DNA from 3 places in the Vibrio echinoideorum genome. Region 1 is predicted to be linked to each of the others. Evidence: predicted binding sites of a transcription regulator. Region 1 holds the regulator's gene; each other region holds the start of a gene.
What was found. Region 1 encodes MetJ, which represses methionine synthesis genes. Its sites were predicted from a motif close to TTAGACNTNTANANGTCTAA; they were not measured.
Positions count from the first base shown of each region.

Region 2: a site for MetJ is predicted at 2,983-3,002, ahead of metH (methionine synthase). Genes of this name have one in related genera too.
Region 3: a site for MetJ is predicted at 4,905-4,924, ahead of metE (5-methyltetrahydropteroyltriglutamate--homocysteine S-methyltransferase). Genes of this name have one in related genera too.

Region 1 is NZ_AP025483.1:246,816-257,926, forward strand. It holds gene priA (primosomal protein N') at 1-25, opposite strand, end outside; gene rpmE (50S ribosomal protein L31) at 357-575, shown strand; gene OCV36_RS01120 (malic enzyme-like NAD(P)-binding protein) at 907-2,196, shown strand; gene metJ (met regulon transcriptional regulator MetJ) at 2,437-2,757, opposite strand; gene OCV36_RS01130 (O-succinylhomoserine (thiol)-lyase) at 2,966-4,147, shown strand; gene OCV36_RS01135 (bifunctional aspartate kinase/homoserine dehydrogenase II) at 4,150-6,561, shown strand; gene metF (methylenetetrahydrofolate reductase) at 6,860-7,759, shown strand; gene OCV36_RS01145 (PadR family transcriptional regulator) at 7,974-8,513, opposite strand; gene ppc (phosphoenolpyruvate carboxylase) at 8,888-11,111, opposite strand, start outside.
Region 2 is NZ_AP025483.1:3,181,294-3,192,404, reverse strand. It holds rRNA gene OCV36_RS14310 (23S ribosomal RNA) at 1-302, shown strand, start outside; rRNA gene rrf (5S ribosomal RNA) at 398-513, shown strand; tRNA gene OCV36_RS14300 (tRNA-Asp) at 581-657, shown strand; tRNA gene OCV36_RS14295 (tRNA-Trp) at 718-794, shown strand; gene OCV36_RS14290 (cation:proton antiporter) at 1,601-2,881, opposite strand; gene metH (methionine synthase) at 3,051-6,728, shown strand; gene lysC (lysine-sensitive aspartokinase 3) at 6,845-8,212, opposite strand; lysine riboswitch at 8,323-8,500, opposite strand; gene OCV36_RS14275 (pyridoxal-phosphate-dependent aminotransferase family protein) at 8,677-9,816, shown strand; gene OCV36_RS14270 (PglL family O-oligosaccharyltransferase) at 9,921-11,111, opposite strand, start outside.
Region 3 is NZ_AP025483.1:1,260,674-1,271,784, reverse strand. It holds gene OCV36_RS05850 (septation protein A) at 98-682, shown strand; gene yciA (acyl-CoA thioester hydrolase YciA) at 941-1,339, shown strand; gene OCV36_RS05840 (YciI family protein) at 1,560-1,856, shown strand; gene gspS2 (GspS/AspS pilotin family protein) at 1,858-2,256, shown strand; gene metE (5-methyltetrahydropteroyltriglutamate--homocysteine S-methyltransferase) at 2,362-4,716, opposite strand; gene OCV36_RS05825 (LysR substrate-binding domain-containing protein) at 4,996-5,907, shown strand; gene OCV36_RS05820 (DUF4250 domain-containing protein) at 6,138-6,338, opposite strand; gene OCV36_RS05815 (hypothetical protein) at 6,460-7,140, opposite strand; gene OCV36_RS05810 (YgiQ family radical SAM protein) at 7,471-9,783, shown strand; gene OCV36_RS05805 (helix-turn-helix domain-containing protein) at 9,889-10,527, opposite strand; gene OCV36_RS05800 (benzoate/H(+) symporter BenE family transporter) at 10,660-11,111, shown strand, end outside.

The DNA.
Region 1 (11,111 bases):
CCACACGGGCAATCATTGGACGCATAAAGAGACGGCTTTATCTGAGTTGACGAGAGCGAACAGTCTAAAGGATAAGACAGTTAAATTCGAGGAGCAGTTTGGTTGAGTAGGCTTAGCGAGCTCGTGAAGGCGGTTAGCACGTTTAAATCCCAGCTGATAAAGGAAATAAAGACACTATTGGTGAAAAATGTATCAAATCAGTTGATCCTACCTCACAGATTCATTAATATACTGCGCCTTAAAGGTATGGCTTTATCTCTATTTAGTGATGCAGCGGTGTCTTTATTTATTTTTTTAACTACGTGTGGTGTGCGGCTTAGAATCGTATAGCGACACGGCCTACTTGAGGTTATCCCATGAAAACTGGTATCCACCCAGAATACAAAGCAGTTACTGCAACTTGTTCTTGCGGCAACACATTTGAGTTCAACTCAACGCTTGCAAAAGAATCTATTCACCTAGACGTATGTGACAAATGTCACCCATTCTACACTGGTAAGCAACGTATCGTAGATACGGGCGGCCGTGTTGATCGCTTCAACAAGCGTTTCGGTGCTCTTTCTAGCAAGAAGTAATTCTCGCTATTTAGACATAAAAAGGACACTTCGGTGTCCTTTTTTGTTGCCTGGCGTTTGAGGAAAAGATGAATATTATTCTGCTCTTAACCTTTTCCAATACTTTCTTACTGACTAAGCTTAATTCTCAACGTTCCTATCAAATCATACCGAATTGAAATCCGCTCGAAAGTTCAACAAGCGACAGTAATTTCAACTGCTCACTGGTCTTATTAGTAGTGAAATCTCGTTTTTTAATGAGACAGAGGCTTTAACCACCTAGGAACTTTGAAGTACATCTATTAACATGAACAAGATCCCCCAAATAATAATATCCTAGGAACCTACACCTATGTCTGAAGACAGCCGCCAAGATCAATCCTCTCAAGAATTATCGCCTCAAGAACAATTCCGTCAGCAAGCTCTTGATTACCATGAGTTCCCAATTCCAGGCAAAATTGCCGTAGCACTGACGAAGCCTGCAAATTCTGCAGAAGACCTAGCACTCGCATACAGCCCTGGCGTGGCTGAGCCAGTTCGAGAGATCGCACAGAACGTAGAGAACGTTTACAAGTACACAGGTAAAGGCAACATGGTTGCTGTTATCTCTAATGGTACGGCGATTCTTGGCTTAGGTAACCTTGGCCCAATTGCTTCTAAACCTGTAATGGAAGGTAAAGCGCTACTGTTTAAGCGTTTTGCTGGTTTAGATTCTATCGATATTGAAGTAAAACACCGCACAATCGATGAGTTCGTTGATACGGTTGCGAATATCGCGGATACATTCGGCGGTATTAACCTAGAAGACATCAAGGCACCAGACTGTTTTGAGATTGAACGTCGCTTGATTGAGCGTTGTGATGTACCTGTATTCCACGATGACCAACACGGTACTGCGATTGTAACGGCAGCGGGTATGCTGAACGCAATTGAGCTTCAAGGTAAAAAACTTGAAGAGTGTAAGATCGTTTGTTTAGGTGCTGGCGCGGCAGCCGTTGCTTGTATGGAGCTGTTGATTAAGTGTGGCGCTCAGCGTGAGAAAATTTACATGCTGGACCGTAAAGGTGTGATTCATACTCGTCGTGAAGACTTGAATGAGTACAAAGCGCTGTTCGCAAACAATACGGATAAACGTACGCTTGAAGATGTTATCGAAGGTGCTGACCTTTTCTTGGGTGTATCTGGCCCTAACCTATTACCAGCTAAAGCACTAACGCTGATGGCTGATAAGCCGGTAGTGTTTGCATGTTCAAACCCAGATCCAGAGATCAAGCCTGAGCTTGCTCACGAAGTTCGTACCGACCTTATTATGGGTACAGGCCGCAGTGATTACCCTAACCAAGTAAACAACGTACTTTGTTTCCCATTCATTTTCCGTGGTGCACTCGATGTGCGTGCGAGCGAAATCAATGATGAGATGAAGTTGGCGGCGGTTAAAGCGATTCGTGAACTAGCGAAAGAAGAAGTTCCGGCTGAAGTACTCGCCGCTGCGGGTGAGACTGCACTGGAGTTTGGCAAAGGTTACATTATTCCTAAGCCTATGGACCCACGTCTGCTTCCTTGCGTAGCAAAAGCGGTAGCGGTAGCAGCCGTTGAATCTGGCGTAGCTCGTATTGAGATGCCTGCTAACTATATGGTTTAATAGCTCAATAGCTCAATAGCTCAATAGCTCAATAGCTTAATAGCTTAATAGCTTGTTATCGCTGTTGCTCTATTGAAGCAAAAAAGAATAATAAAAAACCGACTCACTAGGAGTCGGTTTTTTTATATCTATTACTCACCGCGCAATTACAGGCAGCTTCTACAGAAAGCTTAGCGAGTGACGCTAAAAATAGGGTTCAGCTATAGCGAATCAATATTGAAGGCAGTGACTGAGTTATTGTTATTCTTCGTCAAACGCTTCGAATTCGATACCCATTGCTGTCATCAGTTCTTTTACTTCTGCAGGGATATCATCTGGGCGATCTTTACGAAGGTCTTCATCCGTTGGCAGTGGTTGGCCTGTGTACGCATGTAGAAAGGCTTCGCACAGTAGCTCACTGTTTGTTGCATGGCGTAGGTTATTAATCTGGCGGCGAGTGCGCTCGTCAGTGAGAACCTTTAACACTTTTAGAGGGATAGAAACTGTAATTTTTTTTACCTGTTCGCTTTTCTTTCCATGCTCAGCATATGGGCTTATGTATTCACCATTCCAGTCGGCCATTGCGTACCTTCATCACTTTAGTTGTTAGAATAAATTAATAGTGGTGATTTTAGCGGGATTTACTGCCATAAGCAAAGACATATAGACGTCTAGAAGTGTTGACGTCTCACGTTTATGAAAGTAAAGTGAATAACATATATCTAACACAGCCGCAAAAACCCCACAAGCGGCTGTGATACCCAGACGCCAAACTTGTAAGGAAGCACCTATGAGCAGCCGGAAGCCAGCAACCATCGCCGTACGTACTGGCATCGAGTCAGACACTCAACATCATGCCGTAGTTCCACCTATTTATCTGTCGACTAACTACGGTTTTCCCGCTTTTGGTGAAGTACCAAAGTACGATTACACCCGTTCTGGTAATCCAAACCGTGGTTTATTAGAAACTGCGCTGTTTGAACTAGAATCTGGTAAAGGTGCAGTTGTCACTAACTGTGGTACGTCGGCGCTTAACTTATGGGTGTCTGCTTTCTTGGGTGGCGATGATCTTATTATCGCACCACACGATTGTTATGGTGGTACTTACCGTCTGTTTAACACGCGTTCGATCAAAGGCGACTTTAAGGTGCTGTTTGTTGATCAATCGGATCAAGTTGCGTTGGATGCGGCGATCGCACTTAAGCCAAAATTGATCTTATTAGAAACGCCATCGAATCCATTGGTTCGTGTTGTCGATATTGCAGAAACTTGCCGTAAAGCGAAAAAAGTCGGTGCATTGGTTGCTGTCGATAACACATTTTTGACGCCTGTATTCCAAAAGCCTTTAGAGCTAGGTGCCGATTTTGTTATCCATTCGACAACGAAATTCATTAACGGTCACTCAGATGTGATTGGTGGCGTAGTCGTTACTAAAACAGAAGAGCATGCTGAAGAGTTAGCTTGGTGGGGCAACTGCATTGGTGCGACTGGCACACCATTTGATAGCTACATGACGCTACGCGGTATTCGTACGCTTGGTGCTCGTATGCGTGTTCATGAAGAGAGTTCTCGTGAAATCCTAACTTCGCTACAACAACAAGATCTGGTTGGCACTATTTATCACCCAAGCTTACCTGATCATCCTGGTCATGATATCGCGAAGAAACAGCAGTCTGGCTTTGGTTCAATGTTGAGTTTTGAATTTTCGGGTTCATTCGACGCGCTTAAATATTTTGTTGGCGAGTTAGAGTTGTTCTCTTTGGCTGAATCTCTGGGTGGCGTTGAAAGCCTGATTTGTCACCCCGCGTCGATGACTCACCGTGCTATGGGTGAAGAAGCATTGGCAGAAGCTGGTATTTCTCAGCAACTATTGCGCCTCTCGGTTGGCCTTGAAGATGCCGAAGATCTGATTGACGATCTCAAACAAGCCTTTGAAAAAACACAACGCTTTATCGCTGAAGGGGAGGGTTAATAATGGCAACCTTTCGCCAGCTACATAAATTTGGTGGCAGCAGTTTAGCGAACCCTGAATGTTACCTACGAGTAGTGAACATTCTTAGAGAGTATTCATCAGCAACAGATTTGGTCGTGGTATCCGCTGCGGGTAAAACAACCAACCGCTTAATCGAGTTTGTCGAAGCGCTCGACAAAGATGGTCGTATTGCTCATGAATGTCTGCAAACCCTTCGTCAGTTTCAACTTGAATTGATTGAAACGTTACTTGAAGGTGAATCTGCTGCGCAACTAACGGCAACCATCCAACAAGAATTTACCGCCTTAGGCGAGTTAACGGCTCCCTTGAGTGAAGCGCAAAAAGCGCAAGTGCTTGGGCACGGTGAGGTTTGGTCTTCACGCTTATTGGCGGCTTTGTTGTGCCAAAATGATTTACAAGCCGTCGCTCAAGATGCGCGTGCTTTTTTACGTGCAGAAGTAGGCGCTCAACCTGAAGTTGATCGCGCACGTTCTTACTCTCTGATTAAAGAAGTTCTGGCTCAGCATACGCATTGCCGTGTGGTGATTACTGGTTTTATGGCTCAGAACTGCGAGGGCGAAACAGTGCTGCTCGGCCGCAACGGTTCGGATTACTCGGCAACTGTGATTGGTGCTCTGGCAGAAGTTGAACGCGTAACGATTTGGAGTGATGTGGCTGGTGTATACAGCGCTGATCCTCGTTTAGTTTCGGATGCGTGTTTGTTGCCTCTGCTTCGCCTTGATGAAGCGAGTGAACTGGCTCGCCTAGCGGCTCCTGTGCTTCATAGCCGAACGCTACAGCCTGTGGCTCAAAGTGCTATGGATCTGAGCTTACGTTGCAGTTATCAGCCAGAGGCGGGTTCTACACAGATAGAGCGTGTATTGGCATCCGGTCGTGGTGCAAAAATCATTACCTCTTTAGATGAAGTTCTTATCGTGCAACTGACGTTTGGTCATGGACATGATTTCGACCGTCTAGAAAGCGAAGTGTTGGAAGGTCTTAAGCGTGCTCAACTAGAGCCGCTTGCTTATGAACTTGAACCAGATCAACACTGCCTGCGTCTTGCTTATACCGAGGAGATCGCTGGTGGTGCATTGGAATATCTACAAGACCACGCGATTGAAGCTGAAATCAAACTTAAAGAAGGTTTCTCTCTGATTGCAGCAGTGGGTGCGGGCGTGACCAAAAACCCGAACCATTGCTACGGCTTCTACCAGCAACTAAAGAGCTCACCGGTTGAGTTTATCTCAGAAGCGAACTCAGGCTTAAGCTTGGTTGCTGTGATTCGTAAAAGTGAAACATCAAGCCTAGTGAAAGGCATTCATTCTCAATTGTTCCAAGCGCAGAAACGTGTTGCGATTGCCTTATGTGGTAAGGGCAACATTGGTTCAAGTTGGTTAAGTCTGTTTGCTGAACAAAAGGCTGAGCTTGAAAAGCGTCGTGGAATGAACTTTGAATTGGTCGCAGTGGTTGATAGCCAGACCTATTGGTTCGACGATCAAGGCATTGATGCGACGTCTGTTGGTAAGCGTTTTGATGATGAAGCGATTGCTAATAATGGTAACGATTGGTTAGAGCGCTTAGGTTCGATTCAGGGTTACGATGAAGCGGTGGTTCTTGATGTTACTGCGAGCCCAGTGCTTGCAGCAAAATATCTGCAAATCGCACAACAAGGCATCCATTTGATCTCGGCGAACAAGGTTGCAGGCTCTGCATCAAGCGAGTATTACCATCAAGTGCAAGATGCTTTCGCTAAGATCAGCCGTCATTGGTTGTACAACGCGACCGTTGGTGCTGGCTTGCCGATTAACCACACGGTACGTGACCTGCGTGAAAGCGGTGATGATATTCTTGCACTGTCTGGTATTTTTTCGGGCACGCTGTCTTGGTTGTTCCAACAGTTTGATGGCACGGTACCGTTCAGCGAGTTGGTTGATCTAGCTTGGCAGCAAGGCCTAACAGAACCGGATCCTCGTGCTGATCTCGATGGCTCAGACGTGATGCGTAAGCTGGTAATTCTGGCGCGTGAATCGGGTTTAGATATTGAACCTGAAAACGTAAAAGTAGAATCACTAGTACCTGAAGAGCTGAAAGGTTTATCGGTGGATGATTTCTTTGATAAGGCCTCTGTGCTGAGTGAAGAGTTGGCCGAGCGTTTGGAAAAAGCACATTCTCAGCAGAAAGTTCTACGTTACGTCGCGCGTCTAGAGAAGAATGGTAAGGCTACGGTAGGTGTTGAGGCATTATCGAAAGAGCATGCACTGGCGAACTTATTGCCTTGCGACAACATCTTTGCGATTGAGAGTAAATGGTATAAAGATAATCCATTAGTTATTCGAGGCCCTGGTGCTGGTCGTGAAGTGACAGCAGGCGCAATCCAATCTGACTTAAACAGAATGTCGAGCTTGTTTTAATACGCAAATCGGTTGGTTTAATACTCAGATCAATTAGTTTAATACGTAAATAGCATACTATTCACTAAGATAAATAAGGCTGAAAGCACGATGTGTTTTTCAGCCTTTTTTCTATCTTATTTTTGCTTTGCGGCTCATTTACTGACTTGAGTTTTACTCACGATCTACTTGAAAAAAATTCATAATCGATCTGTTGACATTAAATCGTATTCAATACATTCTGGAGACATATAGACGTCTAAACGTCGCTAAGGATTTGAGATTATTTAGTGGTTGCTTTTGCCACAGGGAGAGTAAGATGGGATACACACACGCAGGCCATATCGACGCTTTAAATCAGAATATTGCTGAGCTTTCTGACAACATTAATGTGTCATTTGAATTTTTTCCACCAAGCAGCGAAAAGATGGAAGAAACGCTGTGGAACTCAGTTCACCGTCTTAAGACACTTCAACCAAAATTTGTCTCGGTAACCTATGGTGCAAACTCCGGTGAGCGTGATCGTACCCACTCAATCATTAAAGAAATCAAAAACCAAACAGGCTTAGTTGCTGCGCCACATTTAACGTGTATTGACGCTAGTCGCGAAGAATTGATTCAAATTGCTGACGATTATTGGGCAAATGGTATTGAAAGTATTGTTGCGCTACGTGGTGATATTCCAGCAGGCGGTGGCGCTCCAGACATGTACGCATCTGACCTCGTAAAGCTGCTTAAATCACGCCACGACTTTGATATTTCAGTTGCAGCTTTCCCTGAGGTTCACCCTGAAGCAAAAAGCGCTCAGTCTGATCTTATTAATCTAAAGCGTAAAGTGGATGCCGGAGCTAACCGTGCAATCACGCAGTTCTTTTTCGATGTTGAAAGCTACTTACGTTTTCGTGACCGTTGTGTTGCTGCTGGTATCGACGTTGAAATCGTACCAGGCATCTTGCCAGTCTCTAACTTTAAGCAAGCTTCTCGCTTTGCAGCAATGAACAACGTAAAAGTTCCAGGCTGGATGGCGAAGCAGTTTGAAGGTCTGGATGATGATCCAACGACTCGTCAATTGGTAGGTGCTAGTCAAGCGATCGATATGGTTCGTACGTTGAGTCGTGAAGGTGTGAAAGATTTTCATTTTTATACACTAAACCGTGCAGAAATGACTTACGCACTTTGCCATACGCTAGGCGTTCGCCCACAAGTCGCTGCGCTGTAGTTGACTTAGGCTCCCGAGCAAAAGCTGTCGGCGATAAAATCTCAAATCCTACAGATACAAAAAAAGCTTGAACTCTAAGAGTTCAAGCCTTTTGCTTTTCTAGCTTCTAGCTTCTAGCTTCTAGCTTCTAGCTTCTAGCTTCTAGCTTCTAGCTTCTAGCTTCTAGCTTCTAGCTTCTAGCTTCTAGCTTCTAGCTTCTAGCTTCTAGCTTCGCTTAAGCAAGAGCACCAAGTTCAAGCAGTACTTCTTCAGCCCATACAATCCATGCTTCACGGATCAGTAGGTTACGACGAAGCGTTAGACGCTCAAGGCGTGCTTGTTTGTCTAGTGTTGATGGCGTTGCGTAGTACGCTGCTTCAATTTCTTTGTAGTGAGAAACCAGTTTGCGAGACTCTTCTACTAGTTCAGCAAGTTGTACACGGTACGGGTCAGAGGCTTGAACAGCACAAGCCATTAGCTTAGCTGAGAACTCATCACGAACTGTCGGGTGTGCTGTCGGTTGTTCAAACCATGCACCTAAAGCGCCACGACCAGCGTCAGTGATAGAGTAAACTTTACGATCCGGTTTGCCTTCTTGAGGTTCAAGCACGCAAGTTACCTGGTCGTTTTGAGCCATTTTATTTAGCTCGCGGTAAACTTGTTGATGGCTAGCTTTCCAGAAGTAACCAATGCTTGCTGAGAATTCTTTTGTGATATCGTAACCAGTAGCATCGCGTGTACTTAAAACGGTTAGAATTACGTGTGGTAATGACATGTCTGAAATCCAAATGGTAAACAGTAAACAAATACTTAAACATCAAGTGTGCTTCTTGTGGCACGTTATATTGGTTATGTTTAAGTAGCACCAACATCGTTGTTGGTTATGTCACCTTAATAAAGCCGTTTATCACCTAGGTCGACCAGTTTATTGGTCAAACTGCTGCAGATTATTTTTTTTGAGTGTTTCCGCAGCGGAGCAGTAGTATATCTAAATAATAAGCATAAAGTAGAATACATGGACAAAATAACCCGAAAAACTGACAAAAAACTCAATAGAGGTTATTCTGCAAAATAAAAAGGTCGCACATGGCGACCTTTTGTTCTTTTTTTAGATGTAAATGCTAACTAGATTATAGTAGGGTTTACTAATTAACCTGTATTTCGCATACCTGCTGCAATACCTGCAATCGTCACCATTAGCGCTTCTTCTAGCTCCGCTGGTGGTGTTTCACACTTCCGAGTACGGTAAAGCAGTTCAGCTTGAAGCATATTTAGTGGCTCAACGTAGATGTTACGTAAACGGATTGATTCAAGTCCCCACGGGTCGCTTTGCATCAAGTTTTCGTTGTTCTCGACATTCAGTACAGCTTTGATGTCTTTCTGCAGTTGATCACGCAGTAGTTCACCCAGTGGTAATAGCTCTTTATCAACAAGACGCTGGTCGTAATACTCGGCAATTTCCATGTTGCACTTCGAGTACACCATTTCTAACATACCAAGACGAGTCGAGAAGAATGGCCATTCACGACACATTTCTTCCAGTAGCGCTTGATGGCCTTGATCTACTGAATATTGAATCGCTTCGCCCGCGCCTAACCATGCAGGAAGAACTAAGCGGTTCTGGCTCCAAGAGAAGATCCATGGAATAGCACGTAGGCTTTCTACACCACCGTTCGGGTTACGCTTTGCAGGACGAGAACCGAGTGGCAGCTTGCCGAGCTCTAGCTCCGGAGTTGCCTGACGGAAGTAAGGAACAAACTTTTCTTCGCCACGAACCACATTGCGGTAAGCCTCACAAGATACTTGAGACAACACTTCCATTAGGTCGCGCCATTCTTGTTTTGGTTCTGGTGGCGGAAGAAGATTCGCTTCTAGAATCGCACTTGCGTATAGGTTGAAGCTGTTTACTGCAACATCTGGCAAGCCAAGCTTAAAGCGGATCATTTCGCCTTGCTCAGTGACACGTAAGCCACCTTTCAAACTCTTTGGTGGCTGAGAAAGAAGGGCAGCATGCGCTGGAGCACCACCACGACCAACCGTACCACCACGACCGTGGAATAGGGTTAGTTCAATGCCTTCTTCATCACAAACCTTAACCAGCTTGTCCATCGCGTCATATTGCGCCCAACCTGCAGACATTACGCCGGCATCTTTCGCTGAGTCAGAATATCCGATCATCACCATTTGGTGGTTTTGGATAAAGCCACGGTACAAATCGATACTCATTAGCTGTTTCATTACGGCTTCTGAGTTGTTCAAGTCGTCCAACGTTTCGAACAATGGACATACGTCCATACGGTACGGGCAACCACATTCTTGTAGCAGTAAGTGAACAGCCAGCACATCCGATGCTGTACGAGCCATAGAGATTACGTAAGCACCAAAGGCTTCACGAGGTTGAGCAGCAACGACCTTACAGGTGTCTAAAACCTCTTTGACCTGTTCAGATGGTTCCCAATCGCGCGGTAGCAGTGGGCGTTTTGAGCTTAATTCATTGGTTAAGAAAGCAATCTTGTCTTGCTCGCTCCACTGGTCGTAATCGCCAATGCCTAGGTAGCGAGTCAGTTCAGATAGGACATCTGAGTGACGTGTACTTTCTTGACGAACATCGAGACGAACCAAGTGCACACCAAATGCTTTCAGGCGGCGCAGGGTATCAAGCAGTGAACCGTCAGCAATTACGCCCATGCCGCACTCGTGCAGCGATTGGTAACAGGCGTAAAGTGGTGTCCAAAGTTGGTCGATGTTCTGTAGTGTTTCTTTCTTCGGTACTTCAGCGTCGTGCAGTTTTGCATCAAGCACTTCTAGCGTATTGTTCAGCAGAGTGCGTAGACTCTTAAGGATTGCACGGTAAGCTTCGTGCTCATCGCCAGCCAATTCACGAACAGCATCATTACACTTTGTCATCGACAGTTCGGTAATCAGCTCGTTCACGTCACCTAGGTACAGGTCAGCGGCTTTCCAGCGAGATAGGCGCAGTACTTCTTTGGTGATGGTGTGCGTTACGAATGGGTTACCATCGCGGTCACCGCCCATCCAAGATGAGAAGTGCACTGGGCGCGCATCGATTGGCAAGCCTTCACCAAGGTAATCTTTGAGTCGTCCATCCATATCACGTAGGAAATCAGGCACGGCTTCCCATAGAGAATTTTCTACAACCGCAAAGCCCCATTTCGCTTCATCAAGTGGTGTCGGGCGTTGCTGACGAATCACATCAGAGTGCCAACCTTGAGCGATAAGCTGCTCTAGGCGACGTTCTGTTTTCACACGTTCTTTGTGTGATAGGTCGCTTAATTCTAATTTTGACAAACACTCGTTGATCTTAACCAGTTTGTTGATCATGGTGCGACGAGTAATTTCTGTTGGGTGAGCG
Region 2 (11,111 bases), 660 kb from region 1:
GTTCGGTCCCTATCTGCCGTGGGCGTTGGAAAATTGAAAGGGGCTGCTCCTAGTACGAGAGGACCGGAGTGGACGAACCTCTGGTGTTCGGGTTGTCATGCCAATGGCATTGCCCGGTAGCTAAGTTCGGAATCGATAACCGCTGAAAGCATCTAAGCGGGAAGCGAGCCTTGAGATGAGTTTTCCCTGGCACTATAAGTGTCCTAAAGGGTTGTCGTAGACTACGACGTTGATAGGCAGGGTGTGTAAGTGCTGCGAGGCATTGAGCTAACCTGTACTAATTGCCCGTGAGGCTTAACCATACAACACCCAAGGGGTTTTGTGGACTCAAAGACAGACCTTGAATGAGTTTGAAGAGATATAACTTTTAAATAAGCTTTCCGAATTTTAAAATTTGCTTGGCGACCATAGCATTGTGGACCCACCTGATTCCATGCCGAACTCAGAAGTGAAACACAATAGCGCCGATGGTAGTGTGGGGTTTCCCCATGTGAGAGTAGGACATCGCCAGGCTTTAAATTAAATCTTTAGGTTGACCGACCTGGGGATATGGACGCTCACTTAGTGAGTTGACCACTGCGGAGTGGTAGTTCAGTTGGTTAGAATACCGGCCTGTCACGCCGGGGGTCGCGGGTTCGAGTCCCGTCCACTCCGCCACTTATTCGATAACCTCGCCTAGTGCGAGGTTTTTTCGAATCTGAAGCAAGATAAAGTTTTAGGGGTGTAGCTCCAATTGGCAGAGCAGCGGATTCCAAATCCGCGTGTTGGGAGTTCGAATCTCTCCACCCCTGCCATATTCAAGGCTCTAGCAGAAATGCTAGGGCCTTTTTACTTTCTGAATCTAATATACGGCATTATCAGAGCAGCGGATTCCCCGACTTACCCAAATAGCGCGTGTTGGGAGTTCGAATCTCCGGAGTGCCGACTCAGTCCAGCCCTACCATATTTAAGGCTCTAGACTACGCGTCCCGGCAGAAATGCTAGAGCCTTTTTTATGCCTGTCACCTTTAGCCTAACGCTAGAAATATTAAGTGTTCCTCTAGTTACACCTATTTAGTCGAACCGCTTTAATACCTACTTAGTACAATCTTGTCGCATTTAAGTACTTAGTTGAAAACTAGAGCTTCCTGTTCAACACTCACCAAGCTCCGAAGTTTCCGCTAACGACAAAATCAATTACTGCTAGACGTTGAGTCTCATTATTTTTATTTCAATCATCGGATGCTGAAGCCTTGCGAGTTATGCTTATACAACTGAAGATTGGTCTATTGGGAGACTCGCTAGTACGTAGAAGAAAGGGTTTTTTACATGGTTTCAATTCCAGTAAAATTTCTGGCTAAGATCGCTATCGCTGTTTACATGTCGTCTTTATCAGGATTAAACATCCTTTGCCTTCACTTTGGTGCTAACCAAATCCAGTGTTCAATCTACATAAGGTTTTTGATTACTCTAATAATAGTGCATCAAATGTCGAGATAGGCTCTATGTTTCACGTATACCTTTCAGCTAGAGCTTTAGTGAGGATATTGATGAATCTGACTTTCATCAGGTATAAAAAAGGCCACCTATATTAGGCAGCCTAGTTTAATATTTTGAGATGTTAATCTAGCTCTTTCTCAGCTTGTTTCGCTTTCTCTATCATCGGAGTAATTGTTGAGCCTTGAACTAAGATTGAGAACACAACAACAGCGTATGTCATGACAAGGATAATCTCTTTAACATCTATTGCCTTGCCTTCTATCACCCAGATACCTGAAGGGATTGAAAGTGCCATGGCTAGAGCTAGGCCACCACGCAAGCCACCCCAAGTTAAGATCTTGATTGACCAAGGGTTGTAAGTTCTAAAGCGTTTAAATCCGATATAAGACAAGAAAACACTTAGGTAGCGTGCGCTTAGCACTAGAGGCACTGCGAACGCCATTAAGATCCAGTCTTCTTGGTGGAATTTGAATAACAGCATCGACATACCGATCAATAAGAACAATACACCATTCAAGAATTCATCGATTAGTTCCCAGAAGTGGTCTAGATGATCCTCACTCTCTTTCGAGAACCCAATAAAGCGCGTCCAGTTACCAATCATGATTCCTGAAACTACCATCGCCAATGGTCCTGATACATGTAGAACTTCAGCAAAGGCATAACCAGAAGTTGGGATACCGATAGTCAATAGCAGCTCCATCGAGTGGTCATCGGTGTTGCTAATTAGGTAATGGAATATTAAACCTAGAACCAAGCCATAGACGATACCGCCAATCGCCTCTTGGACGAATAACATGGTCACGCTACCTACAGTCGGTGCTTCTGTACCGAACGCAATGGTAAATAGGGTAACGAAGATAACTAAGCCAAAACCATCGTTGAATAGAGATTCTCCCTCGATTTGAGTTGAGATTCGTCTGGGAGCGTCGAGCTTTTTGACTATAGCTAACACCGCAATGGGATCGGTTGGTGAGATTAGAGAGCCAAAGAGTAAGCAATAAATCAAATCAAATTGAATGCCGATGAATTGACAGAATCCATAGAGCACAAAACCAATAAAGAATGTCGAAAACAGTGTAGCGCCAAGAGCTAGTACTGTTATTTCCCATTTCTGATCTTTTAGATTAGGTAACTTAATCCCAAGACCACCAGCAAAGAGTAAGAATCCCAATATTCCTTTCAGGAGGAAATCTTCAAAGTTGATACTGGCAACAGTTTCTGAGGCGATGTCAGCCAATTGAAACCAATTGTTTTGTCCCGCAATGATAATCAATAGAGATAACATCATTGAACCAGCTGTAATGGCGATGGTTGTCTGCATTTTACCAATTTTGGTATTCACGAAAGCAATAAGCATGGCAGCAGCGGACAAGAAGCATAAGGTGTAGTAGACCGACATTGGGATCCCAACATGTAACAAAGTATGAATATTAATTTTCGTTGTCTCATGCTCAAATAGCAAACATTTTTTTGTTATGAGTCGGTAATCAATTTCCTTTTTTAGACGTCTAGACTCCTTTTTAATGTGTGATAGGATGGAGAGATAATTAAAGGAATGAGGTTGTATTGTGGGAAGTAATGTAAGGCAAAAGATTGAAGCTCTGTTGAAGCAACGAATTTTACTGATCGATGGTGGCATGGGTACCATGATTCAGGATTATAAATTGGAAGAGCAAGATTATCGCGGTGAACGCTTTGCTGATTGGCATAGTGACTTAAAAGGCAACAATGACCTTTTAGTACTTACACAGCCTAAGCTTATCAAAGATATCCATTCAGAATATTTGGAAGCTGGGGCCGACATCCTCGAGACCAACACCTTTAACTCTACAACCATCGCTATGGCTGACTACGATATGGCAAGCCTTAGCGAAGAAATTAACTTTACGGCTGCTCAACTGGCACGTGAAGCTGCTGATGAGTGGACAGCAAAGACTCCGGATAAACCTCGTTTCGTTGCCGGTGTTTTAGGCCCTACTAACCGAACCTGTTCTATCTCTCCTGATGTCAATGACCCGGGTTACCGTAACGTTAGCTTTGATGAATTGGTTGAAGCTTACTCTGAATCGACTCGTGCTCTTATCAAGGGTGGTTCAGATCTTATTCTTATCGAGACCATTTTTGATACGCTAAACGCGAAAGCATGTGCTTTTGCTGTTGAATCGGTTTTTGAAGAAATTGGTATTAAATTGCCAGTAATGATCTCCGGCACCATAACTGACGCATCAGGCCGTACGCTTTCAGGGCAGACTACAGAAGCATTCTATAACGCCCTTCGTCATGTTAGACCTATCTCATTTGGACTGAACTGTGCGTTAGGTCCTGATGAACTCCGCGAATACGTCAGTGAGATGTCTCGTATCTCTGAATGCAATGTTTCTGCTCACCCTAATGCAGGTTTACCCAACGCGTTCGGTGAATATGACTTATCTCCGGAAGAGATGGCAGAACATGTTAAGGAGTGGGCTGAAAGTGGCTTCTTGAACTTAATTGGTGGTTGTTGTGGTACGACGCCAGAACATATTCGTCAAATGGCCGATGTCGTTGAAGGCGTAACTCCGCGTCAACTACCTGATTTGCCTGTGTCTTGCCGTTTATCTGGCTTGGAGCCATTAACGATTGCCAAAGAATCTCTATTTGTGAACGTAGGTGAGCGTACTAACGTTACCGGTTCTGCTCGATTTAAGCGATTGATAAAAGAAGAGCTTTACGATGAAGCCTTGAGTGTTGCTCGAGAGCAAGTTGAGAACGGCGCTCAGATCATCGATATCAACATGGATGAAGGGATGCTAGACGCTGAGGCGTGCATGGTTAAATTCCTTAATTTATGTGCGTCTGAGCCTGAGATCTCGAAAGTGCCAGTCATGGTCGACTCTTCAAAATGGGAAGTTATCGAAGCGGGTCTGAAATGTATTCAGGGTAAAGGCATCGTTAACTCTATCTCATTGAAGGAAGGGAAAGAGAAGTTTGTTGAACAAGCGAAACTGGTTCGTCGTTATGGCGCAGCAGTCATCGTGATGGCGTTCGACGAACTAGGTCAGGCAGATACTCGAGAACGTAAGGTTGAGATTTGTACTAATGCCTACAACATTCTTGTTGATGAAGTAGGTTTCCCGCCAGAAGATATTATTTTTGACCCGAACATTTTCGCAGTGGCTACGGGTATTGATGATCATAACAATTACGCGGTGGACTTCATTGAAGCGGTAAGTGATATCAAACGCGATCTTCCTCATGCGATGATCTCGGGTGGTGTGTCGAATGTTTCATTCTCTTTCCGCGGTAATAACTACGTTCGTGAGGCTATTCACGCGGTATTCCTGTATCACTGTTTTAAAAACGGTATGGATATGGGCATCGTTAATGCGGGTCAACTTGAGATCTACGATAATGTGCCTGAAGACTTACGTGAAGCTGTTGAAGACGTGGTGCTTAACCGTCGTGATGACTCGACGGAGCGCTTATTGGATATTGCGACTGCATACTTAGAGCGTGCAGTTGGAAAGGTTGAAGATAAATCGGCGTTAGAGTGGCGCACCTGGCCAGTAGAAAAGCGCTTAGAGCACTCTTTGGTGAAAGGCATTACTGATTTCATCGTTGAAGACACAGAAGAGGCTCGTGTTAATGCTTCTCGCCCTATTGAAGTGATTGAAGGTCCTTTAATGGATGGCATGAACGTAGTTGGTGACTTATTTGGTGAAGGTAAAATGTTCCTTCCTCAAGTGGTGAAATCTGCCCGTGTAATGAAGCAAGGTGTCGCCCATCTTGAGCCATTTATCAATGCAACTAAAGACGTCGGTGCGACTAACGGGAAAATACTGTTAGCAACAGTGAAAGGTGATGTTCACGACATCGGTAAGAATATCGTTGGCGTGGTTTTACAGTGTAATAACTACGAAATTATCGATCTAGGCGTGATGGTTTCATGTGAAAAAATTCTCAAGGTAGCCAAAGAAGAAAACGTCGACATCATTGGTCTCTCGGGTCTGATTACTCCCTCTCTCGATGAAATGGTGCATGTTGCGAAAGAGATGGAAAGACAAGGCTTTAAGTTGCCTTTGTTGATTGGTGGCGCAACCACGTCTAAGGCACATACAGCGGTTAAAATTGAACAGAACTATTCTGAGCCCGTTGTTTATGTTAATAACGCTTCACGTGCTGTTGGTGTATGTACCTCATTGTTATCTAATGAATTGAAGCCCGCATTCGTTGAGAAGTTGGTTCTAGATTATGACCGTGTTCGTGATCAACACAACCGCAAGAAGCCGCGCACCAAGCCTGTCTCGCTTGAGAGAGCTCGTGCTAACAGAGTGGCCATTGATTGGAATGCTTACACTCCGCCAGCACCCGCTAAGCCAGGAGTGCACATCTTCAAGGATTTTGATGTCGCTACTTTACGTAAGTACATCGACTGGACCCCATTCTTTATGACGTGGTCTTTGGTTGGTAAGTACCCGGCAATTTTTGATCATGAAGAAGTAGGCGAAGAGGCGAAGCGCTTATTTAAAGACGCCAATGATTTATTGGATCTAGTACAAAGAGAGAAGTTGCTTGAAGCTCGTGGTATGTGCGCTATGTTCCCAGCGAACAGTGTTGGTGATGATATTGAAGTGTATACCGATGAATCTCGTACCGAGGTACTAAAGGTTCTGCACAACCTTCGTCAACAAACCGAAAAGCCAAAAGGTTTTAACTACTGTTTGTCAGATTACATTGCGCCGAAAGATAGCGGTAAAGCGGACTGGATTGGTGGCTTTGCGGTGACGGGTGGTATTGGTGAGAGAGAACTTGCTGATGAATACAAAGCCAATGGTGATGACTACAACGCGATTATGATTCAAGCTGTGGCTGATCGATTGGCAGAAGCGTTCGCTGAATACCTGCATAAAGAAGTGAGAAAGGACATTTGGGGTTACTCGCCAGATGAGGATTTGTCTAATGATGATTTGATTCGAGAGAAGTACCAAGGTATTCGTCCAGCTCCGGGTTATCCAGCTTGTCCTGAGCATACTGAGAAAGGTTCGTTGTGGGAGTTGATGGATGTTGAAAAAGCGATCGACATGTCACTAACAACTAGCTATGCGATGTGGCCAGGTGCTTCTGTGTCTGGTATGTATTTCTCGCATCCTGATTCACGATACTTTGCGATTGCTCAGATTCAACAGGATCAAGTGGATAGCTATGCTGATCGTAAAGGTTGGGATATGTTGGAAGCTGAGAAGTGGTTAGGTCCAAACATTAACTAGCTTTTAGGCTATGACGAGCTTTGATTCGTAAAGTAAAAAAGAGAAAGGGTTGCTTAAGAGCAACCCTTTTTGTATCTGTGATTTAGTTATTTATCCGTCGATGATAAACGGACTTTCTACTCAAACAGCTCTTGATGCAGCTTTTGAATCGCTAATTTGGAGACTGATTCATCAAGCAAGAAGCACAGGTTGTGTGGGCTCGCTCCGTAACAAATCATACGTAAGTTGAAGTCTTCAAGCGTGCCGAATACTTGCTTCGCATAGCCTTTGCTTTCACTCATGTTGTTGCCAATAAGAGCAACAAGGCATAGGTCGTGTTCAATATCCACAGAACACAGCTCTTCAAGCTCAATTCGAGCGGCTTCTGGTAACTGAGGAGCACCACCTGATGTATCTGTTTGATCGAGAGTGAGTGAGACACTGATCTCTGAGGTAGTGATAAGATCGACAGAGATCTTATGCTTAGCCAGGATCTCGAACACTTTTGCGAGGAAGCCATAAGCATGGAACATGTTAGCGCTGCGTAGCGTAACCATGGTTTGATTGCAGCGTAGGGCAAGCGCTCTGAACAGAGGGGAGCTTTCAACTTGTTGACGAATCCATGTGCCACCGAGCTCTGGTGCTTTTGATGAGCCGACAAATACCGGAATTTGGTGGCGTAGTGCCGGGACTAGAGTCGATGGGTGCAAGATCTTCGCGCCAAAGTTTGCCATTTCTGATGCTTCGCTGAAGCTAATCTCTGGGATAGGGGATGCTTTCGATGCGATCCGTGGATCCGTGGTGTAGATGCCCGGAACATCGGTCCAGATCTCTAAACCAATCGCTTGTACAGATTCTGCAATCAGTGCGGCAGAATAATCACTACCACCACGACCCAAAGTTGTGGTGTTACCTTCGCTATCGGCGCCGATAAAGCCTTGGGTAACGACAACTTGCTGTTGGCATAGTGGAATCAATTTCTCTTGTGCTAAGGCTGCAATATCTTTTAACTGTGGTTCTGCTTTGCCGAAGTCATCATTGGTGCGCATCACTTCTCTGATATCAAAACGGACAGCGGGTGTTCCACGTTCACGAATGATTTGAGCGAGGATATGTGTCGACATCAGTTCGCCACATGCCACTAGGTGATCGGTGAGTTTGGTACTGGCTTGGAATGATGCCGCTTCTGCAGCGCTCGCAATGTCATCGAGAATACAGTGCACATCTTTTTCAATGCTAATTGGGTCAGCTAGCTGATCAAGAATCGCGTTATGAATGTCAGTCAATTGCGTCAATAATTCCTGACGACGAGTTTTGTCTTGCACACCATTGGCGAGCTCAACAAGCAAGTTGGTGACGCCTGAGCAGGCACTGCTTACCACCAGTTTCGTATTTGAGTTGTTTTCAATAATGGCAGCACAACGGCTCATTGCTTCAAAGTTGGCAACACTTGTTCCGCCAAACTTAGCGACATTAAAAGAACCAGCTACATTAGATGCACTCACGATATATCTCCCACGACTTCCTAAAATAAAATTACGATTGGGTAATCCAACGTCCGATGTTTTTTCGAAGAGAGTATTTAGAGCAAAAAGAGAGGAATTATTAGAATAGTAACCTCAGAAGCTCTTCACCATATAGAAATGGTGACAGTTGAAGGGATTCAGCCCGCTCAACCGATAATAAAGGTCCTACATCCTTTTATTATCTCGGCACTGCTCCCCATAAATGTTTTGTATTGGAAATGCGGTTCCACAAAACATCTGCCTGGGCAGTGCTCCTCTTCTGCTAGATAGCCGTTTCATTGAACGTTTTTGTGGTAACAATGTCAATCCGTAACTGGAGATATTTAAAAAATAATTTTAACAATTATGTGACACTGGTGTGACCTCAATACTTTTAGCTAATTGCTGAGGTGATCGATTTGCTTTAGGGTGGAATGTTCACACCATTAACGTAAGGGATGTACATGTCTAATTTAACACTCACTACTGCTATCGAGAGCTTTTATCCGCCACACCGAACGTTAATGGGGCCGGGGCCTTCAGACATTTCTCCTCAAGTTTTACAGGCCTTAAGCCGTCCAACCATTGGTCACCTCGACCCGTTATTTATCGCGATGATGGATGAGCTGAAACAACTTCTTAAGTACGCATTCCAAACAGAGAATGAATTTACGATTGCTGTTTCTGCTCCAGGCAGTGCGGGTATGGAAACGTGTTTTGTTAACTTGATTGAGCCTGGCGAGAAGGTGATTGTTTGTCGCAACGGTGTTTTCGGTGAACGTATGCGAGAGAATGTTGTGCGTTGTGGTGGCGAAGCGATCCTTGTTGATGACGAGTGGGGCAAGCCAGTTTCCGTTGAAAAGGTCGAAAAAGCATTGGCAGAAAACCCTGATGCTGTAGCTGTCGCATTTGTGCATGCAGAAACGTCGACTGGAGCGTTATCGGATGCTAAAGCTATTTCCGCAGTAGCTCGTCAGTTTGATGCATTGTCGATTGTTGATGCGGTGACATCATTAGGTGGTGTACCACTCTTGGTTGATGAATGGCAGCTTGATGCGGTTTATTCTGGCAGTCAAAAATGTCTATCTTGCGTTCCTGGTCTGTCTCCTGTGACTTTCTCTCAACGTGCGGTTGAGAAGATGAAGGCGCGTCAAACGCCAGTACAAAGCTGGTTCCTAGATCAGAGCTTGGTACTCGGTTACTGGAGTGGAGAAGGTAAGCGTAGCTACCACCACACGGCACCCGTGAACAGCCTGTATGCTTTGCATGAGTCGTTGGTTTTACTGAAAAATGAAGGGTTAGACAACGCTTGGTCACGTCATTACGCGATGCACCAAGATCTTAAAGCTGGCGTAGAAGCTTTGGGGTTAAAGTTTGTCGTTGATGAAGAGAGCCGCTTGCCTCAATTGAATGCGCTTTACTTCCCTGAAGGGATTGACGAAGCCAAAATAAGAACACAGCTGTTAGAAGAGTATAATCTTGAAATCGGTGCAGGCCTTGGCTCTTTAGCTGGGAAGGCTTGGCGTATTGGTTTAATGGGTTATGGTGCTCGAAAAGAGAATGTCGCATTGTGCTTAAAAGCGTTGCAAGACGTTTTAAAATAGCGGTAATAAACTGAATTTCAAAAGAAAAGCGCACGAGAGATCGTGCGCTTTTTTGTGTCTAGACTAAACGTCAATATGGTGAATTCACTCTAGATTCCTTGGCATCATTTAGCAGAAGAAATGTTGTTTTCAGCTTCTGATATTTTCTTATATTGAACCTTGGAAAAGTCTCTATTTGGGAACAAAAAGCTCGCTTCGCTACGAATTTGTTCTGCCTTGCTGTGATCGCCCAACCCTTGATAAGCAAGAATAAGATTGCTGTAGAAAGCAGGCCTTGGTTTGCTCTTTATTATTTCCAGAGACCAATCAACATAAGGTTGGATCAGGCTAGGATCAGCTTTGTAGAGGCCAATATTTAGATACGTGCTGTACACATCCCAATCATAGCGATCTTTCCAAACCACCGGGTTTGTCACCTGCTTAAGAATATCCGGGTTCTTAGGCTTAGACAGTTCAAATTGAGTTAGCACATAATTGGTATGCAGCGCGCTCAACATATAGAAACTCACCAAGATCGGAACCACCAAGCTAGATACTCTAAACAGGGTTTTACTCACGATACTAAACGGCTGTTGATAGTGCCGAGAAGAACGTTGATCAACCCAGTAAATCAATACGATGAATGTTATCCAGTGAATCGCAGAATGATAAAAAGGATACTCGAGCTGAGAGTGCAAGAGTATGGGGATAAATAGCGCGAGCAGTGCTAGACGTGTTCCGTTCGTTGAGCTTGCTATACGTGACATGACTAAAAACGCAGCAATTAAGATCCCGATAATTGGTACTATTCCGCCTTCAACTCCCCAAAACAGGAATTCATTGTGCGGGTGATCCATTGAAGGAAGGCCGGGATGATAATTTGAGTTGAGTTGATGCTGGCGAGCCGTGTATAGCGTGTACTCGGATTCGAATTTCCCGTAGCCATAACCTGTAAATGGCTTTTCTATCATCATGTCCAACGCTTGTGGGAAGGTATAAGCTCTTGGGCTTTCTAGGTTTGCCTTCTTACTCGCGAAACTATCTGTTGCACTGAGACTGATCACCGAAAAAGCGATGGCGATACCGACTAGCACTGATGCGCACCATCCGTAAAATCGCTTCTTAGTCGAGAATTTGTATAGGTAAGGCAGAATACATATTAACCCTATTACGGCGGCCAACCAGCCAGTTCGTGATGCAATAATAATTAATAGCGGCACGGTTAAGGTTGGGGTTAAATAAAGTAAAATCGATTCGCTAATCTTATGGTTATATTTCGCAGGTTGCCTCGCCAAAAGATACGCTGAAAGCACAAA
Region 3 (11,111 bases), 1.0 Mb from region 1:
ACAATTAGTTTTGCAGCCAATTGTCTCGGGCTATTTAGCATCGAGGCAATTTTAGTTAGACTGTCTGCAACTCAACTAACTGGATACTCAGTGCCACATGAAGCAAATCCTTGATTTCATTCCTCTCATTATTTTCTTTGCGCTGTACAAGATGTACGACATCTACACAGCTACAGGCGCATTGATTGTTGCTTCCGCAGTACAAATCGTTTTAACGTACATCATCTACAAGAAAGTAGAGAAAATGCAGATCATCACATTTTTGATGGTTGCCGTATTTGGTGGCATGACCATCTTTTTGCACGACGATAATTTCATAAAATGGAAAGTTACCATCGTTTACGCGCTGTTTGCTATTGGCTTAACGGTAAGTCACATCATGGGCAAGTCTGCAATTAAAGGCATGTTGGGCAAAGAGATCTCACTTCCTGATGCCGTATGGGGCAAGATCAACTGGGCTTGGACTTTGTTTTTTACTCTCTGCGCCACTCTCAACGTTTATGTGGCTTTCAACCTGCCATTAGATGTTTGGGTTAACTTCAAAGTGTTCGGCCTTCTCATCGCAACCTTTGCGTTTACCTTTCTAACGGGTGTTTATATTTATAAACATTTACCAAAAGACCAAGCTCTGGCAAAAGATAAGCAGCAAGACCTAGCAGACAAAAATACCGACGAGAAGTAACCCTAAGAGATGAGTCCTCATCCCCTTTTTGCTACAATTCTTCTCAATATGCGATTCCCGGTGGCCAATGATACTCGCGATCATTGGCCACTGATTTGTTTGTGTACGGGAAAAACGAGTAATTAACGTCCTCTTTGAGGCTGCCACTCGTTCACCTATTTGACGGTAACTTGTTGCTTGTGAAGCAACAAATACTTCGATAACCCATCACACATCTATTTTTTATTTCAGATAATCAATACCACCAAGAGTACTACAATGACTATTCAATCAACTTTGAACCCGATTGGTTCTTTACTCCTTCGCACTTTAGCGATGCCTTCTGATACCAATGCAGCAGGTCAAATATTCGGTGGTTGGATAATGTCTCAGCTTGACCTTGCTGGTGGCATACTGGCGAAAGAGATCTCTAACGGCAAGATCGTCACCGTTTCAGTATCGAGCATCCAGTTCAAACAACCCGTATCGGTTGGTGATGTAGTCTGTGTTTATGGCGACTGCACTAAGATTGGTCGTAGCTCGATGAATATCGACCTAGAAGTTTGGGTTAAGCCCGTACTTGATCACGGTATCGGCGATCGCTACAAGGTATGTGGTGCGACATTCAACTACGTCGCAGTTGATGAAAGTGGCAAACCTCGACCAGTTAAAAAATAGCACTTTTCACTAAGCAAACTTTTTGCTTTTCTATCGATACAAACGAATGCAACGGTCTTTAGCGACGGTAAATGAAATCACTAAAGACCATTCAACTCTCTAGCACCATTTCACAATTTCTTATCATTAGCCCTTCCAATACCAATTAGTTCGCGTAAATTAGCAAGATAGCGAATTTAAACGCCCCAAATTCAGTGAAGTAAAATAAGGATATCTCAATATGTGGTACGTGATTTTTTCTCAAGACGTCGAAAACTCATTAGAAAAACGACTAAGTGTTCGCCCACAACATCTAGAACGCCTACAAACACTTCACGATGAAGGCCGACTTTTAACTGCAGGTCCAATGCCAGCGATTGATTCAGATAACCCCGGCGAAGCTGGTTTCACTGGTTCTACTGTGATTGCTGAATTTAATTCTTTAGACGATGCACAAGCATGGGCAGACGCAGACCCGTACATTGCTGCTGGCGTCTACCAAAATGTGATTGTTAAACCATTCAAGAAAGTATTTTAACGTGAAAAAATGGATTATCGGTTCACTGGCCGCTGTTCTGCTTGCAGGCTGTAGCTCATCAAGTGAACAAGACAAACAAAGACAGCTAGAAATGATGGCGCAACATCGCGCTGGCGTTTTATCCGCAGGCCTGCCGATTGAGTATGGCCCGCTGTCGGTCATGCGCGTGCTGGCAAAGAACACGGTTATCGAAATCATGATGATCTACAACCAAGATGCAAAAGGTGCTAAGCCTTTAAATCAAGTTGTAGACATGAGTGTGAATAGCTACTGCACCAACTCTGAAGTAAGAGCAAACCTCGACATGGGCTTGGCTTACAACATCAAGATTCGCAACACTCGCGGACAATTGATCGTTGAGAAGCTGATCAGTAAAGAGACATGTCAAAGTAGCAGCTAGTTTCTAGCTCGAGATTCAAACAAGCACAGAACCAAAAGGCCTCGCACTGCGAGGCCTTTTTTGTGGTTCATCGTGGATTAGCGGGTAATCAAACCCTAGTGTTCGTTATACTAAAGCGTCTGCAGCTTCCCACTCTTTACGCAGTGTCTTAGTCGCCGACACAAGGTTTGTCAGTGCCGCTTCTGTTTCTGCCCAGTTACGCGTCTTTAGACCACAATCAGGGTTTGCCCACAAACGTTCTGCTGGGATTTTTTCTGCCGCTTTCTTTAGTAAATCAACAATCCACTCTTCTGAAGGAATGTTTGGTGAGTGAATGTCATAAACACCCGGTCCAATCGCATTCGGATAGTTAAACTCTTCAAACGCTTTCAGTAGCTCCATGTTCGAACGAGAAGTCTCTATGGTAATCACATCGGCATCTAGCGCAGCGACTGAGTCAATGATCTCGTTGAACTCGCTGTAACACATATGGGTATGGATCTGAGTTTCTGGCTTGGCACTCGCCGCTGAGATCTTAAAGGCATCAACCGCCCACTCTAGATATTCTGCGTGGTCGCGCTTTTTCAGTGGCAAACCTTCACGAATGGCAGGTTCATCAATTTGAATGATGTTGATGCCAGCGTCTTGTAAATCCGACACCTCATCACGCAGTGCAAACGCCAGTTGGTTAGTGATCTCTTTGCGTGAGATGTCTTCACGTGGGAATGTCCAACACAAGATAGTGACAGGCCCAGTGAGCATGCCTTTCATCTGCTTTGAAGTCAGAGATTGAGCATAGGTCGACCATTCCACCGTCATTGGTTTTTCACGTTCGATATCCGCAACCACAATCGCAGGTTTTACGCAGCGAGAACCATAGCTTTGTACCCAACCAAATTTGGTGGTTTGGAAGCCGGCTAGGTTTTCTGCAAAGTATTCCACCATGTCATTGCGCTCGGCTTCACCGTGCACAAGCACATCCAAATCGAGTGCTTCTTGACGTTTGACTGCATCCGCAATGTGACCTTTTAGTGCGGTGGTGTATTCCGCTTCACTCAATTGACCGGTTCGGTAGGCGCTACGTTGAACACGAATTTCACCGGTCTGTGGGAATGAACCAATGGTTGTGGTTGGTAACAGCGGTAAGCCGAGAACTTCAGACTGATGCGCCGCACGTTCTGCGTAAGGCGCACTTCGCTCAGCTAACGCTTTAGTGATGATATTGAGGCGAGCTTGAACTTGCGGCTTGTTGACATGAGTTGCGCTCTTACGAGCAACAATTGGTTGGCTGTAAGTCTCACACGCTAAAATGGCATTTTGATCGCCATCTAATGCAGCCCCCAATAAACTCACCTCGGTGACTTTCTGTTTCGCGAAAGCAAACCAACTCTTCACTTCTTCGCTGAGCGAATCTTCTAACTCCAAATCTACTGGGCTATGCAGCAGCGAACATGAACTTGCCACCCACAGTTTGTCTCCTAGCTTCTCTTTCACTGGCTGCAGTAGCTCTAGCTGCGTGGCCAAATCAGCACGCCATACATTGCGACCGTTAATCGCCCCTGCAGAAAGCACCCAATTTTGTGGCAATTTATTCACCACCTCATCAAGTTGCTGCGGTGCGGCAGCCAAGTCGATGTGTAAGCCGTTGACGGGCAGTTCCACGATCTTGTCTAACGTGTCAGTCACCGAATCAAAGTAAGTGGTCAGCAATAGTTTCACATCGCCTTGAATCACTTGATAAGCCAACTTGAATGAATCTGCCCACTTAGTCTCAAGTTCCAGAGATAGAATGGGCTCATCGATTTGCACCCACTCAACGCCCAACTTGGCGAGTTTTGCCAAAATCGCTTGGTAAGCAGTAAGCAAACGTGGAAGCAAGGTTAAGCGGTCAAAGCCCTCTTCCACTTCTTTGCCTAAGTACAAATATGACAGTGGGCCGAGAAGTACAGGCTTAACTTTGTGTCCTGCTTTTATCGCTTCGTTCACTTCGTCAAACAGCTGCGGCCAGCTCACTTCAAAGGTGTCGTCTTTACTGAACTCTGGAACAATGTAGTGGTAATTGGTGTTGAACCATTTCGTCATGTCGGAAGCAGCCGAACTGTCTTTAGTGCCATCATTAGACGTATGCGTACCACCGCAGCAAGTTGACTGAACTTGAGACTGACCGCGACCTACACGGAACAAGGTATCCAGATCTGGGAAGGCTTTTTCATCTTCAGAACCACCAGTATGACGTTTTGGTACATGACCTAGAAGTAGAGTCGTTGTTAGAACATGATCGTACCATGCGAAGTCACCCGCAGTTGCAAAGCTTAGATTCGCGTCAGCTTGTACATTCCAGTTACGATTTCTTAATTCGCTGCCGAGTTGCTTGAGCTCAGATTGATCGATATCACCGCGCCAGTATTTCTCGAGCGTGAATTTGAGTTCTCTTTTTTCGCCGATACGTGGGTAGCCAAGAATATGCGTTGTTGTCGTCATGAGTCTTTTCCTTATTCGATAATTTTAAATTCCGGTCAGACTGCCTTTGATGATTTCACTTTTCCAAAAAGGCGTCTGGATGGCTAAACTATCGCCTTAATCCGATCTATGGACAACGTCCAAATATTCATCTTGTTTATTAATAATATTCATCTTGAATCATCCAAAGATGAACAGTTTAAATCCATCTGGACATCTAGACGTTTACAAAAGATCAAAAACACCGTAGGGTGATTATTAAGAAATATTGAATTGGCTTAGGGAATATGAGGAATACTCATGATAGAGCTTAAACACCTTCGAACATTGACCACCTTGAGAGACAGCGGATCGTTAACAGCCACTGCGACCTCTCTTCACCTGACTCAGTCGGCGCTTTCTCATCAATTGAAAGACCTTGAAGCGCGTATTGGCGGTCAGCTTTTCCTACGAAAAACTAGGCCAGTGAAATTTACCTCTGAGGGTGAGATCTTGCTTAAGCTCGCGGATGAGATACAGCCAAAGATTGCTAAAGCAGAGAATGAGTTGGCGAGCCTAAAAGAGGATGTGAATGGCCGATTGCACATGGCGATCGAGTGTCACTCATGCTTCCAATGGCTAATGCCCGCGTTGAAAGAGTACCAAGTTGCTTGGCCAAGCGTGACCTTAGATTTCTCGTCAGGGTTCGGGTTTGAGCCTCTACCGGCATTGATGGCAGGTGAGTTAGATTTGGTGATCACCTCCGATATACAGCCCCGTTCTGAAGTTCACTACGAACCGCTTTTCGATTTTGAGATGCGCTTGATCACCGCGATCAACTCTCCTTTGGCCGAAAAGCCGAGTATTGAACCGCAAGATCTTAGTGATATTACGATGCTCTCTTATCCGGTTCAAAAGCAGCGTCTCGACGTAGTAAAACACTTTTTGCAACCCGCAGGCGTTGAACCAAAGAAATGGAAACAGGCAGACAACACATTAATGTTGGTACAAATGGTATCAGCTGGCTTAGGTGTCGCAGCATTACCAAACTGGGCGATCAGTGAATTTTCAAGGCAAGGACTCATTGCCAGCAAACCATTAGGCAAAGGGCTTTCAAGAAGGTTATTCGCAGCGGTAAGAAACTCAGAAAAAGACAAACGTTACCTACAAGCTTTCTTTAGCACGGCAAGACAGCAAAGTAAGAGTCACCTAGATGGCATTGAAGTCGTTTAAGAGGCGCGTTGTTGGGTTAGTTTATGCCAGCGTTGAACCAGATAGGAATGCGCCAGAAACAAAAAAGTCACAGATTATCTGTGACTTTCTTCTTTTAGCTTTAGTACCGACGATGGCGGTACTTGTTCATTCACGATACTGGCTCACAATCGATAACTAGTTCATTCTCGATAACTGGCTCACAATCGATAGCTGACTCACAATCGACAGAAGATGCGCCAGTTTGTTGCTTATCTTGGATAAGACTTAAACTGGTTAGTTAATGGGTCGTATTGATAGCCAAGCATATCAAGCTTACCTACAACACTTTCTATATCCATTTCATACATACTGATCAGCTCTTCAAAGCTATCGCATTCTAAGCGAAGTTTTTCATTCACGATTCCCAGCAAAATAATGCTTTCGAAACCTTTGACGTTGCTTAAATCCATCCCGTACTCCTAACGAACACACCGACTAGATTTAAGTTTAGAACGCTTACCAACACCACGCTAAAAAACAGATCACACTTTTTCGATTCAACACCAAAAGGCTTGTGAGATCAGTAACCGCCTACATCGCCCAAACTGGCGTTAAACCAACGGCCGCCACCAATAACATCAACAATGAAATAGTCAGCTGAAGCTTTTCAGGGGTTTTAACGAACAATAGATGCCAACACCACACTACGATAGCTGAGATTAGCAAAGCAAAGCTAAACAGTAGGGTTGAAATCATTGGCTCTAATTGAGCTTCAGACAGAGAATAAACATTTACGACCGTCGCCAAAACCACCAGCATGCCTGTTAATACGCCCACAACAGGCAGAACACGGTGAAATGCTTGTAAGCGTGTTCTCGCAATCGTCAGCAGTAAATGACCAAACGCAGACCCCAACAGTGCCACTAGCAGTAAAGTAGTAATAATACCGACGGTGGTTGCTTGCTCAGTCGCTTGAATAGCAACGTATGAAAGCGCCAAACCACACGCAAGGTACATCACCCAAATAGGACCAGAATCACGTGTCTTCTTGGTTTGAATTTGAGAATAGAAATAAAAGATCGCGAACACGACAAGAAACGCTTCAATTCTTAATGAAGCAACAGCAAGCCAAAGCACGCCAATCGCAGGTAACATCTTGTGAATACGGCCACGTTGTCCCGGGCAAATATCCCCTTTTACCAAAATGAGGGTTAAGATCAGTTGGGCTCCTAGTAGCATGGGAGCAAATTGTACTAATAATGATTCGACCATTGTGGATCTACTTCTTCAGACTTATTTTCGCGAATAATATCAAAAACTGCTGCGAACACTAATCAAAATCACAAATTAGCGACGTTATTCAAGGCTTCAACTATGCTGTTGTATGGTTCTTTTGTCAGCATTATCTGCAAAATGGCGAAAGACATCAGAACTAACAGGGGCATGTTCTACTGGCTAGTCTAGGCTCATGCCGCTATAATTCCCGCCTCAAAAATCAGAGGTTGAAATATGTACAGCGATATCACTCCTATTCACGAACACAAAAAATACTGGGCCGAGTGCTACGGAACAGCACCCTTTTTGCCTACCAGTAGAAAGGAGATGGATGCTCTTGGATGGGATAGCTGTGACATTATTATTGTAACTGGTGACGCTTATGTCGATCACCCGAGCTTTGGTATGGCTATCATTGGCCGTTTGCTTGAAGCTCAAGGTTTCCGCGTGGGCATCATTGCCCAACCAAAGTGGGACAGTAAAGATGCCTTTATGGAACTGGGTCGACCTAACCTATTCTTCGGCATCACTGCGGGTAACATGGATTCCATGATCAACCGCTACACCTCTGATCGCAAACTTCGTCACGACGATGCCTACACACCAAACAATGAAGGTGGTAAGCGTCCTGACCGTGCAACTCTGATTTATTCTCAACGTTGTCGTGAAGCTTACAAAGGCACACCAATCGTTCTTGGTGGTATTGAAGCAAGCTTACGTCGCGTAGCGCACTACGACTACTGGTCTGATAAAGTTCGTCGCTCTGTATTGTTTGATGCAAAAGCAGACATTCTTCTTTTCGGTAACGCTGAGCGTGCATTGGTTGAAGTGGCACACCGCATTGCCGATGGCGAAGACATGTCTACGCTGACCAATATCCGCGGTACTGCTATCAACTTACCTGCAGCGCCTGAAGGTTACAAAATTATTGATTCTTCTCGTATCGAAAAACCGAACAAAGCCTACGTTCCGGTTAACCCGTACGAAGTAGAAACGCAATGTGATACCAAGAAAGATGAAAAAGAAGAAGTAAAGGCGCAGCCAATTACTATTCGTCCTTCTCGTCACGATGCAAAAACAACCGCGGTTCGTATCCCTGGTTTCGAAAAGCTCAATAACGACCGTATTCTTTACGCTCACGCTAGCCGTATTCTGCACCTAGAGACCAACCCGTATTCAGGTCGTGCTCTTATTCAACGTCACGGTGACCGCGAACTATGGGTAAACCAAGCGCCAATTCCTCTTGCAACTGAAGAGATGGATTACGTGTTTGGCCTTGCGTACAAGCGTGTTCCGCACCCTATGTATGGCAAAGCAAAGATCCCTGCATACGACATGATTAAAACTTCGGTTAACATCATGCGTGGTTGTTTTGGTGGTTGTTCTTTCTGTTCAATCACAGAGCACGAAGGTCGTATCATTCAGAACCGTTCGAAAGAATCGATCTTGGATGAAATCGAAGACATTAAAGATAAAGTACCTGGCTTTACCGGTACCATTTCTGACTTGGGTGGACCAACGGCGAACATGTATCGTCTAGGTTGTTCTGATCCTAAAGCTGAAATTAACTGCCGTCGCCCATCATGTGTGTTCCCTAAAATCTGTGAAAAACTGAACACAGACCACCAGCACACCATTGACCTTTACCGCTCAGCGAGAAAGGTTCCGGGTATCAAGAAAGTAATGATCGCATCAGGCGTTCGTTATGACCTTGCGATTGAATCTCCAGAATACGTACGTGAGCTTGTGACTCACCACGTTGGTGGTTACTTGAAGATTGCTCCAGAGCACACTGAAAAAGGCCCTCTGGATCTGATGATGAAACCGGGCATGGGCACTTACGATCGTTTCAAAGAGATGTTCGAGAAGTACAGCGCTGAAGCCGGTAAGAAACAGTATCTAATTCCTTACTTCATCTCTGCTCACCCGGGCACGGAAGATGAAGACATGCTTAACCTTGCGTTGTGGCTGAAAAAGCATAACTACGAGTGTGACCAAGTACAGAACTTCTACCCATCGCCAATGTGTAATGCGACGTCGATGTACTACTCAGAGACTAACCCTCTGAAGCGTGTGAAATACAAAAAACGTGAAGATGTTCCAGTGCCTAAAGGTGATCGTCAACGTCGTCTGCATAAAGCATTGCTTCGTTACCACGATCCAGAAAACTGGAAGATCATCCGTGAAGCACTAATCAGCATGGGCAAAAAACACCTAATTGGTGACAAAGCGAACTGCTTAGTACCAGAAGAAGACTTTGAAGCTCTGACACCGGCACAGCGTCGTAAGTCTGGTCGTCATGGTTCACAACGTTTTGCAACTAAGCACAGTAAAGCTCAACCGGGTCTTGGCGGCGAAAGCCCACGTAACCATTCTAAGCCTGGTGGCAATAAGCCTAAGCCGGGTGGTAAGAAGCCAACAGGTAACCAAGGTAACGGCAATCAAGGCAACGGAAAGCAGAACGGTAATGGTAACGCGAATAAACCAGCGACCGGTTTCATCAAAAAAGCCCCTGCTAGCCAGCAATCGCAAGGCAATGGCGGCGGAAATGGCAAGCCAAACCGCAGCAAAGCAGGTAATGGTCAAGGTGGTAAACCTGCAAGTAACGGAAAAAATCGCCAGCGCGCAACACAGCGTTAATATAGCGAACCCATTTACTTGGTGATCATAAAAATACAAAGCGCAGCTATTTAGCTGCGCTTTTTTATGTCTGGAAGATTTTTAAATTGGTTTAAACCTATCAACCTATGAACGCTGCCATTGGTCGGGGTAATGGATAATGTCGTGAAAAACGGCTTTCTCTGAACCGATGTTTTTATAGCCATGGGGTTGTTCAGCATTAAAACGTACCGCTTGCCCTTGGCTTAATTCATGCCAACTGTCATCGAAGAACACCGCTATTCGACCTGAAATACACAATATATGCTCAATCACTCCGGCATTGTGCGGCTCAGAAAAGTGCTCATAGTTTTCTGCTAATCCCAGCTCATACACTTCAAAGCCTACAGAGGCTTCAAACGGAAAAACAACACTAACCGTAAAGCCCTCATTCAGGCTTTCATCACGTAATTCATTCGCGTCTCGGAACAAACTCACCAACACATTACTGGAGCAAGACAAAATCAAACTCGAGAATGAAACGTTCAAACCAGTGGCAATTTGCCATAGCTTCGCGACGGTTGGGCTCGATTCACCACGTTCAATTTGCCCTAACATCGCTTTACTGACACCGGTCGCTTTGGCAGTCGCGTCGAGGCTCCAGCCTTTCTCTTTACGAATCCGTTTTAGGTTGTGGCTGACTTGCACATCGTTTTGGTCACTCAAACTCTCTTTTACATTAAAGCGAGTTTCCACATTCATGTTCTTCGGCATGTTTTCGTTCATCTACCTATTTAAGTTTGCTCGTGCTTAACCTTATCGCGAACAAAATTTAAACAAATAACACTTGTGCGCTATAACGCACAAATGCTAAGTTAAGTTCTATGTATGTTATAACGCACAACGAGAGTGGTTAGTATGGGTCAGGTTAAGTTTTCTCACATCAGTACTGGTTTTATTGCGGTATTTATCGGTTATGCGAGTGCGGCAGCGATCATCTTCCAAGCGGCGACCAGTGCAGGAGCCAGCCAGCAGCAGATTGCTTCGTGGTTTTGGGCGCTCGGAATTGGCATGGGCGTGTCGACGATTCTACTATCGTGGAAATACAAGCAACCGATAGTGACGGCATGGTCTACGCCGGGCGCTGCGCTACTTATCACCTCATTGGATGGGCTCACCGTAGAACAAGCCGTCGCTATCTTCCTATTTAGCTCACTGCTGATCACTATTACGGGTCTAACTGGCATCTTTGATACGCTGCTTAAACGAATACCCACATCGATTGCGTCCGCGATGCTGGCTGGTGTGTTGTGGATGTTTGGAATTGGAATTTTCACCTCTCTGTCCCAAGAGGCGATTATCATCGGTAC